DNA from 3 places in the Methylobacillus pratensis genome. Region 1 is predicted to be linked to each of the others. Evidence: predicted binding sites of a transcription regulator. Region 1 holds the regulator's gene; each other region holds the start of a gene.
The links. Region 1 encodes sigma-54, which starts transcription at its own class of promoters, with help from an activator protein. Its sites were predicted from a motif close to TGGCACNNTTCCTGCT; they were not measured.
Positions count from the first base shown of each region.

Region 2: flgB (flagellar basal body rod protein FlgB) is a predicted target of sigma-54. The motif match lies at 1,551-1,566, and genes of this name have one in related genera.
Region 3: ACW4YW_RS03160 (glycogen/starch/alpha-glucan phosphorylase) is a predicted target of sigma-54. The motif match lies at 1,344-1,359, and genes of this name have one in related genera.

Region 1 covers NZ_JBSUSR010000003.1:111,048-114,320, forward strand. The annotation lists gene lptA (lipopolysaccharide transport periplasmic protein LptA) at 1-196, shown strand, start outside; gene lptB (LPS export ABC transporter ATP-binding protein) at 285-1,007, shown strand; gene ACW4YW_RS07920 (RNA polymerase factor sigma-54) at 1,027-2,493, shown strand; gene hpf (ribosome hibernation-promoting factor, HPF/YfiA family) at 2,524-2,850, shown strand; gene hprK (HPr(Ser) kinase/phosphatase) at 2,960-3,273, shown strand, end outside.
Region 2 covers NZ_JBSUSR010000004.1:123,600-126,872, reverse strand. The annotation lists gene ACW4YW_RS10100 (flagellar hook assembly protein FlgD) at 1-490, opposite strand, end outside; gene flgC (flagellar basal body rod protein FlgC) at 522-929, opposite strand; gene flgB (flagellar basal body rod protein FlgB) at 962-1,357, opposite strand; gene flgA (flagellar basal body P-ring formation chaperone FlgA) at 1,590-2,297, shown strand; gene flgM (flagellar biosynthesis anti-sigma factor FlgM) at 2,458-2,760, shown strand; gene ACW4YW_RS10075 (flagella synthesis protein FlgN) at 2,790-3,239, shown strand.
Region 3 covers NZ_JBSUSR010000001.1:700,828-704,100, forward strand. The annotation lists gene ACW4YW_RS03160 (glycogen/starch/alpha-glucan phosphorylase) at 1-1,231, opposite strand, end outside; gene ACW4YW_RS03165 (ExbD/TolR family protein) at 1,566-1,991, opposite strand; gene ACW4YW_RS03170 (MotA/TolQ/ExbB proton channel family protein) at 1,988-2,737, opposite strand; gene ACW4YW_RS03175 (energy transducer TonB) at 2,788-3,273, opposite strand, start outside.

The sequences.
Region 1 (3,273 bases):
GGTGCAGCTGTTTACCAAGGCATGGGTCAAACGCGGCGAGGATATCGTGCATGGCGACTACATCATGTATGACGCCAATGCCGAGTATGCGGAAGTCATCAGCGGCGGCTCGCAAGCGGCGACACCTGCAACACCCACTGGCCGAGTGCGGGCCATTATCCAGCCCAAGAAGAAACCCGCGGCAGAAACTCCCTGAGCTTGACGGCTATTTGGAGGGCCTTTGTCTGTATGCGGGCCGAAGGCAACCGCGCTTTATAGAGACGGCATCGATAGATATTGCATAAATGAGTGAATTAATCGTAGAAAGCTTACGCAAGAAATACAAGTCGCGCACCGTGGTGCAGGATATTTCCCTGCAGCTCAACAGCGGCGAGGTGGTCGGGTTGCTCGGGCCGAACGGCGCGGGCAAGACTACCAGTTTCTACATGATGGTGGGCCTGGTGCCCCTAGATGGCGGACGCATATTGCTGGATGGCAAGGATCTGAGCCGGATGCCCATACACCAGCGCGCGCGCATGGGCCTGGCCTACCTGCCGCAGGAGCCGTCGATCTTCCGCAAGATGACCGTGACGGAAAACATCCAGGCCATCCTCGAATTGCAGAACATGACGGCCGAGCAGCAGAAGGAACAGCTTGAATCCCTGCTGCAGGAGCTCCATATCACCCATATACGCAACAGCATGGCGGTGAGCCTGTCCGGTGGCGAGCGACGCCGGGTGGAAATCGCCCGATGTTTGGCGACCAATCCCAGTTTCATCCTACTGGATGAGCCGTTTGCCGGGATCGACCCGATTGCCGTGCTGGACATTCAGAAGATCGTGCGTTTTCTGACCGAGCGCAATATCGGGGTACTGATCACGGATCATAATGTCCGTGAAACATTGGGCATATGCGATCGCGCCTACATCGTGAATGAAGGCCGCGTATTCGCATCGGGGAAGCCCAGCGAGATCATACATAACGAAAGTGTAAGAGAAGTTTACTTGGGCAAGGATTTCCGCCTGTAGTCAACGCAGAATTAGAGAGATGAAACAAAGTCTACAGCTAAAATTTTCCCAGAACCTGGCATTGACGCCGCAGTTGCAACAGTCGATCAAGCTGTTGCAGCTGTCTTCGCAGGAACTCAACCAGGAGCTGGAGTCGCTGTTGCAGGCCAACCCCTTGCTGGAGCGCATAGACGGCCCGGACGGTGCTGCCGAGATGTCCGAAAGCTACAGTCCCGCTCCGGATGCCGCGGTCGCCGCTCCTGCCAGCGAGGCGCCTGCGCCAGCCAGCGAGGAGTTGCCGCGCGTTGACGAATTCGGCGGCGGGGACGATTACTTCGAATCTTTCCAGGGCAGCAACCGCTGGGAAGAGGGCGGCGCCAACAATGACGACGACAACGACTTCAGTTTCCAGGAAGCGGTCAACCTCACCTTGCGCGAGCACCTGCTGAGCCAGATCAAGCTGCTACCGCTGTCAGAACGCGACCAGACCCTGGCGATGGTGCTGGTGGACGCCATCAATGACGACGGCTATCTCGAGCAGTCGCTGGAAGAGCTGGCCGAGCTTCTGCCGGAAGAGCTCGAAATCGACCTGCTCGAGTTGGAAACCGCGCTCAAGCATATCCAGAACCTCGATCCGCCCGGCATCGGCGCCCGTAACCTGGCCGAGTGCCTGGCATTGCAGTTGCGCGCCCTGCCGGCAGATACGCCCTCCGTGGACCTGGCGATCAAGGTTGCCGAGCAACATCTGCCTTTGCTGGCGAGCCGCGATTACACGCGCCTGCGCAAACTGCTGCATTGCGACGACGATGTCCTGAAAACGGTGCAGCAGCTGGTGACCCAACTCAACCCACGCCCAGGCGGCGAGTTCAGCCATATCACCTCGGACCACTACATCCAGCACGAAATCGTGGTGAAAAAGGTGAAGGGCATCTGGATCGCCAGCCTCAATGACGAAGTGGTGCCCAAGCTGCGCATCAATCAGCTTTATGCCGGCATCCTGAAACGTAATCGCGATAGCTCCAGTCAATACCTTATGAGCCAGATGCAGGAAGCGAAATGGATGATCAAGAACATCCAGCAGCGTTTCTCCACCATCCTGCGCGTGTCGCAGGCGATTGTGGATAGGCAGCGCAACTTCTTCGAACACGGCGAGGTAGCCATGCGCCCGCTGGTGCTGCGCGAGATTGCAGACGAGTTGGGCCTGCATGAATCCACCGTGTCGCGCGTGACGACGAGGAAGTACATGCTCACACCGCGCGGCGTGTACGAGTTGAAGTATTTCTTCGGCAGCCATGTGGCGACGGAGTCGGGAGGGGCGTGCTCCGCCACGGCGATCCGCGCGTTGATCAAGCAGATGGTGAGCGAGGAAAACCCGAAGAAGCCGCTGTCTGACAACCAGATTACCGACATCCTTGGCAAACAAGGCATAGTTGTTGCAAGAAGAACCATAGCGAAATACCGCGAGTCTCTACAGATACCCGCGGCCAACCAGCGCAAGTCGCTTTGATTTGCGCGTTTTTCAAGTAAGGAGAGCGTTATGAATTTGCACCTGACCGGACATCACCTCGACGTTACCCCAGCCCTGCGCGAATATGTGCAGTCCAAGCTGGCACGACTCAGCAATCACTTTGACCATGTGATTGACCTCAAGGTCACGCTGAGCGTGGAGAAACTGGTGCAAAAGGCGGAAGCCACCCTGCATGTGCCGGGCAACGACCTGCACGCGGAATGCGGGGCGGAAAGCATGTACAGCGCGATTGACTCGCTGGCTGACAAGCTCGACCGCCAGGTAGTGAAACATAAGGAAAAAGTCAGCAACCACAACCAGGCATCCGGAGGTTTGAAGCACCAGGTGGTCGAGTAATCTTTTAGCGAAATGCTGCAAAAGAGTGCCAAGTCCGGTTTTCATGCATGGATTTGGCGCTCTTGCAGCAAATCCTTCCGCTTATTCATTCCCAAGGTATTAAGCACACATGGCTGAAATCAGTGTTACCCAGCTTTACAAGGATACGCGCCGCAAGCTCAAGCTGAAATGGGTAGCAGGGTTAGCCGGCGGCGATAACCCCCTGACCAGTGAAACCGTGACCAAGCCATCCCTGGCGCTGGTTGGTCACCTGAATTTTGTGCATCCCAACCGCGTGCAGGTGCTGGGTTGCGCAGAAATGGATTATTTACGCAGTCTCAAGGCGCGCGAGTTGTTCCAGGCCATCAAGAACCTGTTTTCCGCCGACTTGGCGGCGATCATTGTTGCAAATGGCGAAGAAGCGCCGGATGAACTGGTGGCCGC
Region 2 (3,273 bases), on a different contig from region 1:
AGCCATTCCAGCCCAGGGGCGTGATGCCGGCTTGCTGGTTGGTCACGGTGATGGTTTTCACCACCGCGCCCGAGCTGTCCTTGATATTGACGGTGAGCTTGTCCGCACCGACGGGCAGCTCGACGCCGAAATAGGCAGCGGACTCGCCCTCGGTTTCGGTAGGGGCGAGATAGGTGCTGTTGCCTTCCACCAGTACAGTGTTGCCGATCAGGCTGGAAGCCTGCAGGGCCTGTGTCGCCTGCATGCTGCTGATGAAGGTGGACAGCGTGGCGTTCATCTTCTCGATCCCGGTTACGGTGGACAGTTGCGCCATCTGGCTCGTCACCTCGGCGTTGTCCATCGGGTTGAGCGGGTCCTGGTTCTTCATCTGCGCGATCAGCAGCTTCATGAACCGGTCCTGGGTTTCGGAAATGCTGCTGGCACTGCTGGTGGAGCTAGTGCCGTTCATGCTGGTGAGCAGTGAGTCGGAAATACCTGAGGTGCTTGCCATGATCGTTACTCGCTTTCAGGGTTCTTGAGGTTTATTGGCCGATGGTCAGGGTCTTGAGCAGCATGGATTTGGCCGCGTTCATGGTTTCAACATTGTTCTGGTACGACCTGGATGCCGAGATCATGTTGACCATCTCTTCGGTGACGTTGACGTTGGGCATGGCGACATAGCCGTTGGCGTCAGCCAGGGGGTGCTTGGGATCGTACTTGAGCTGCGGCGGCGCCTGGTCTTCCACGACCTGCTGCACCTTGACGCCTTGCGCATCGCCGTTGGGGTTCACCGGCACGGCGGAAAACACAATATGCTTGGCGCGGTAGGGCTGGCCGTTGGAGCTGGTCACGCTATCGGCGTTGGCCAGGTTGCTTGCCACGACGTTCAGGCGCTGGCCCTGCGCACTCATGGCCGACCCGGAAATATTGAATACATTAAAAAGTGACATTCACGTCTCCTTCAAGATTTAGGCAGCCGCCATTACTGGCCTTGTATCGCGGACAGCAGCTTCTTGATCTGTCCGCTGATCATGGTGGCGCTGGCTTCGTAGCGTAATGCGTTGTCGGCGAACTGGTTGCGTTCCACGTCCATGTCGACCGTATTGCCGTCGACGCTGCCCTGGATAATGGAGCGGTACAGCACGCCGTTCTGATGGCTGGCGGTGGCGGGAATATGGCCGGGATTGGTGGTGTCGGCTTTCAGTCCGCCGGAGGCGCCGGCAAGGGCCTGCTTGAAAGTGTCAGCAAAATTGATGTCGCGCGCCTTGTAGCCCGGGGTGTCGGCATTGGCGATATTGGCCGCCAGCAGTTCCTGGCGTTGCCCGCGCACGCGTAGCGCGGTTTCATGGAAATTGAGTGCGGCATCCAGCTTGTTCATCGTACAACCTCCCTTGCTAACGGCGGCGGTCAAGAAATGCGTGCGACTGCCGTTATTTCAGATGATTGCGAGTCTAGAACCTGTCGTGCAAATTCCATTGCATGAACAACGGGGAAATTCCCCTCTTGTTTCCTGCTTATGTACTTGCATGCCTCAGTAAAATGCACCTTGATCTGAATTCCAACCACTATCCTGAATGAATAGTGCCAACCCGGAGCCGAGGAGGGGTGCAATGAAGCGAGTATATATCACTGGGCGTATCGCTGCCTTGCTGATTGCTTGCCTGTGCGGGATGCCGGTGCATGCAGCGGCCAATCACCAGGATTTGACGCAGCTGCGGGTCCAGGTGGAGCAGTTCTTGTTGAGCCAGAGCGCGGGTTTGCCCGGCAAGGTGTCGGTATCGGCAGTCGCCGTGGACTCGCGCCTCAAGCTGGCAAGTTGCGACAACCTGCAGATGTCATTGCCCCCCGGCAGCAAGATCTGGGGACGGACCAGCGTGGGCGTGCGCTGCAATGCGCCGCAAGTCTGGACCATCTATGTACAGGCCAATGTGCAGGTCATGGCGGAATACCTGATTGCCGCAGGCCCGCTCGCGCAAGGGCATATTATTACCGAGCAGGACCTGGCCAAGAGCCAGGGGGATCTCGCCAAGCTGCCGCCCGGCGTGTTCACGGATGCGAGCCAGGCAGTCGGGCGGGCGGTATACGTGCCGCTGAGCGCAGGCACGGTGCTGCGGCAGGAGATGCTGCGCATATTGCCGGTCGTGCAGCAGGGGCAGAAAGTAGTGCTCAACACCATAGGCGAAGGCTTCAGGGTGTCGGCGGAAGGCACGGCGCTGAGCAACGCGGGCGAAGGCCAGCGTGTGAAGGTGAAGGTGGGCAACGGCCAGGTAGTCAGCGGACTGGCGCGCCAGGGCGGCTTGATTGAGGTCATTTTCTAGCGCAGTTTGCATAGCATACTCAAGGCGTTTTCGATACGGGCTTTGTGACTTTGGCAAAAGGCTTTAAACTTTTTTACTAAAGTTAACAAAAATGCCGCCGATAAGAGCAATATATCGGTATGCGGTTTTGCCGTAGATGAAACTAGCTTAAGGAATTGCCATGAAAATTGATGACGCACTTCAGAAAGCGGTTGCGCTTAGCAATGACAAGACTGAGAACAGGCATGCTCCTCGCACCAGCGAGACCAAGACGCCTGTTGCTGGCGAAAGTGTCACCTTGTCCCCCTTGGCTGCGCAATTGCAATCCATAGAAGCCGCCGGAGCCAATGAGCAAGTATATGACGCGGACAAAGTCAGCGCGATCAAATCTGCCATTTCCAGCGGCCAGTTCAGGGTTGACTCTGAAAAGGTCGCAGATGGCCTTATCAACACAGTAAAAGACCTGTTGACAGCCCAACGTTAAGGCTGCGCAGGAAGAAAGGGTATCCTGACATGTCCACAGCCAGCTTCGAGCATGAAATTGCATTGACCGATAACCTGCTGGAGCTTTTGAAGCGCGAGCAGGCTTGCCTGGTCAAGGTGGATGTGGATGCCATGGAAGGCTTGCTCAATGAAAAGTCCCGCGTCTTGCAGGACATCAACGCCACTACCCAGGCCCGTTACCAAGCGGTGGCTGCCTTGGGTTTCGGTACGGACGAGCGCGGCCTTGCCGCCTGGATCGCAGTCCAGGATGCAGCCATCCAGGAATCCTGGGGCAGGTTCCAGGGCCTGATAGACCAGGCCAAAGAGCTCAACCGCGTGAATGGCGTCCTGATCAACAAACAGTTCCATCGCAACCAGCAGGTGCTCGACACCTTGGGCAGGCCGCCTTCCGCAGGACAGTTCTACGGCCCGAACGGCCAGGCCAGTTCGGGGTCAGGTCTCTACAATGCTCATGCCTGAAACGCTAGCGCAAGGATAACGAAAAGCCGGGAGA
Region 3 (3,273 bases), on a different contig from region 1:
ACTTGTGGTTCACCATCTGCAGGAACTCATGGTTGATGCGATAGATGATGCCGAGGTGCCGAGGCAGCAGCCTGCCGAACATCTCCACCGGCCAGGTCTCTAGCGCTTCCGGCATCAGGGTGTGGTTGGTGTAGGCAAACACCTTTTCGCTGATTTTCCAGGCCTTGTTCCAGTTGAGGTGGTGCACGTCCACCAATTGGTACATCAGCTCGGCCACCGCAATGGCGGGATGGGTGTCATTGAGCTGGATCGCCACCTTGTCCGGCAGCACGCTCCAATCGTCATGCTTGGCCAGGAAGCGGCGCAGGATGTCCTGAATCGAAGCGGAGACGAAGAAATACTGCTGCTTCAGGCGCAGCTCCTTGCCCAGCACGGAAGTGTCATTGGGGTACAGCACCTTGGAAATGTTCTCGTAGGCATTGCGCTCCTCGACGGCTTTCTCGTAATTGCCCTCATTGAAGTGCGCGAGGTCGAATTCACGCGCCGCCTTGGCGGACCACAAGCGCAGGGTATTCACGGTTTCCGTATCGTAGCCGGGCACCGGCATGTCGTAGGCAATGGCCAGCACGCTTTCCGCATCCACCCAATGGTATTCCGTACCCTTGGCAGCCGGGAATTCCACCACCTTGCCATAGAACCTCACCGGATACTGGCTTTCCGGCCGCTGGAACTCCCAGAGGTTGCCGTAGCGCAGCCAGTTGTCCGGGTTCTCCACCTGCTGCCCCTGGCTGATCGATTGGCGGAACATGCCATATTCGTAGCGGATGCCATAACCCGTACCCGGGATATCCATGCTCGCCATGGAGTCGAGGAAGCACGCGGCCAGGCGCCCCAGGCCGCCATTGCCCAGCGCAGCATCGTTTTCCAGCTCGACCACATCCTCCAGCTTGTGCCCTAATGTCTTCAAGCCCTCCTGCACCTCGCCCTCGATGCCCAGATTCAGTGCAGCATTCTGCATCATGCGCCCAAGCAGGAACTCCAGCGAGAAGTAATACACCCGTTTCGGGTCCTGGGCGTTGTACGCTTCAGCGGTCTTGACCCAGCGCTCGACCACATGGTCGCGGATGGTGTATCCGGTCGCCACATACCAGTCGCGCGGCGTCGAAGCTTCGCTGGTCTTGAATGCAGAAAAGATCAAATGGTTCTGCAGTGCCTGGGCAATCGGGGTTTTCTCGGTGGTAATCACAGGCGTGGAGGCTTTGGGCTTTTTGGGTTCTTTTTCAGCGGTCATTGGCGTCTTTCCGTGTGAGTTTACAAAATGCCACCCGTTGGCTTGAGTGCAGGAACCCATATTGAATGGTCAACATGAAATTCTTGCGAACTTGATGCGCTAATTTTCAACCAGCAAAAATCAGGCCACTCTAGGAGCAGTATTGCGCGCAGGACAATCCATCACGCCCACAACAGGTGAACTCTTTTACAAGACTACAATAGTGGCAAAAAGTTGAACAGCGATTGCGAAAACATCTTCCCTTCTTCCCTACTGGCTCAGGAAAGCGATATGGCCGAAGCAAAACAAAAAAGCCGGGAATGCCCGGCTTTTTAGTGTTTCAGTCCTGCAGGTTTTATTTCGGCGTGGGATCGCTCACGAATCCCAGCTTCTGCACGCCCGCATTCTGTGCATAGGCCATGACCTCGGCCAGCACTTGGTAGCGTGTCTCCTTGTCAGCGCGGATATGCAGTTCCGGCTGCGGGTCCTTGTTGGCAACCTCGTGCAGCTTCACGTTCAGCTCTTCGAGCGTAAGGGTCTGGTCGTTCCAGTACATAGTGCCTGCGCTATCGATGGCGACATCGATGATATCCGGCTTCTCCGGGGACGGCTGGCTCGTCGCTTGCGGCAGATCGATCTTCACCGCATGCGTCAGCAAGGGGGCGGTGATGATGAAGATCACTAGCAACACCAACATCACGTCCACAAGCGGCGTGGTGTTGATCTCGGACATGGGACGGCTGTTGCCCTCCCCGCCGCCGATTCCGCCGCCTGCCATCATGCCGTCACCTCTTTCAGCTTGGCACCGCTACGGACAGCGGCGGCGCCTGGGGTGGTCTTGCTGCTAGGGTTCAATGGAGCGCCGGTGGTCAGCAGGATGTGCAGGTCATTGGCAAACCCCTCCACTTCGCCCAGGATCAGGCGGTTGCGGCGTACCAGCGCGTTGTATGCCAGCACCGCAGGAATCGCCACAGCCAGGCCGAGCGCGGTCATGATCAAGGCTTCGCCAACCGGGCCGGCCACCTTGTCCAGCGTCGCCTGACCGCTTTGGCTGATGCTCGCCAAGGCGTGGTAAATACCCCATACCGTACCGAACAAGCCGACGAAAGGTGCCACGCTGCCTACCGACGCCAGCATGGTCAGGCCGTAATCCAAGCGCTCGCTTTCAGTGGAAATCTGACGGCGCATGGCGCGGGCAATGAACTCGTCCTTGTTGCAAGCCTCTTCGACATTGCTGGCGACATGGGCCTGGTGATGCTCGGCGGCGTCCACTGCCTGGTTTGCCACGCGGGAAACGATGGTTTCGCCGCTCTTGTGGCGCAATGCCGACTCGATCGAGGATGCCTGCCAGAAATTATTGTTGTACTCGCGGTTAGCGCTACGGATGGTCAAAGCCTGGTAGAACTTGATGACCATGAGATACCAGCTTGCTACCGACATGAAGACAAGCACGACTGCAACCAGAATGGAAACCGGACCGCCGTCCAGAATGAAATCCAAGCTGCTAAATTCGTATGCATTTTCCATATTGCATTAATCCTATAATTTTAAAGTATGACTAACCTGGTTGAACTTGCTTAATCCGAGATGGAGAACCGTACTGGGGCAATCACGGAAACCTTCATCGGCTTGTTGTTACGCTTGTACGGGTTGAACCTGGACTTCTTGGTTGCCTCCAGCGCTGCCTTGTCCAATCGCTCCGAGCCACTGCTGGTCTCGATCTGGATCGACTCAGGCACACCTGCTTCGGAAATCAGGATGCGCAACATCACGACGCCTTGCTCCCCCAGCCTTCTCGACATGGCGGGATAAACAGGAATTTCCTGGTGCGAGTATGAAACTCCGCTGATCGCCACTTCAGGAATAGGCTGGTCCTTGGGCTCGGGCGGCTTGACCGGCTCTATCTTCTCGGCCACCACGGGCTTATCCTGTACCGGCGCTTGCGAAGGCGCCTGCTTGACTTCCTGAGGCTGCGGCTCGGACACTTCCTCCTTTACCTCCTCCACCTGTTCAACAGGCTGGGGAGCCTCGATCGGAACAGGCTTGTCCACCACCTTTGGCTT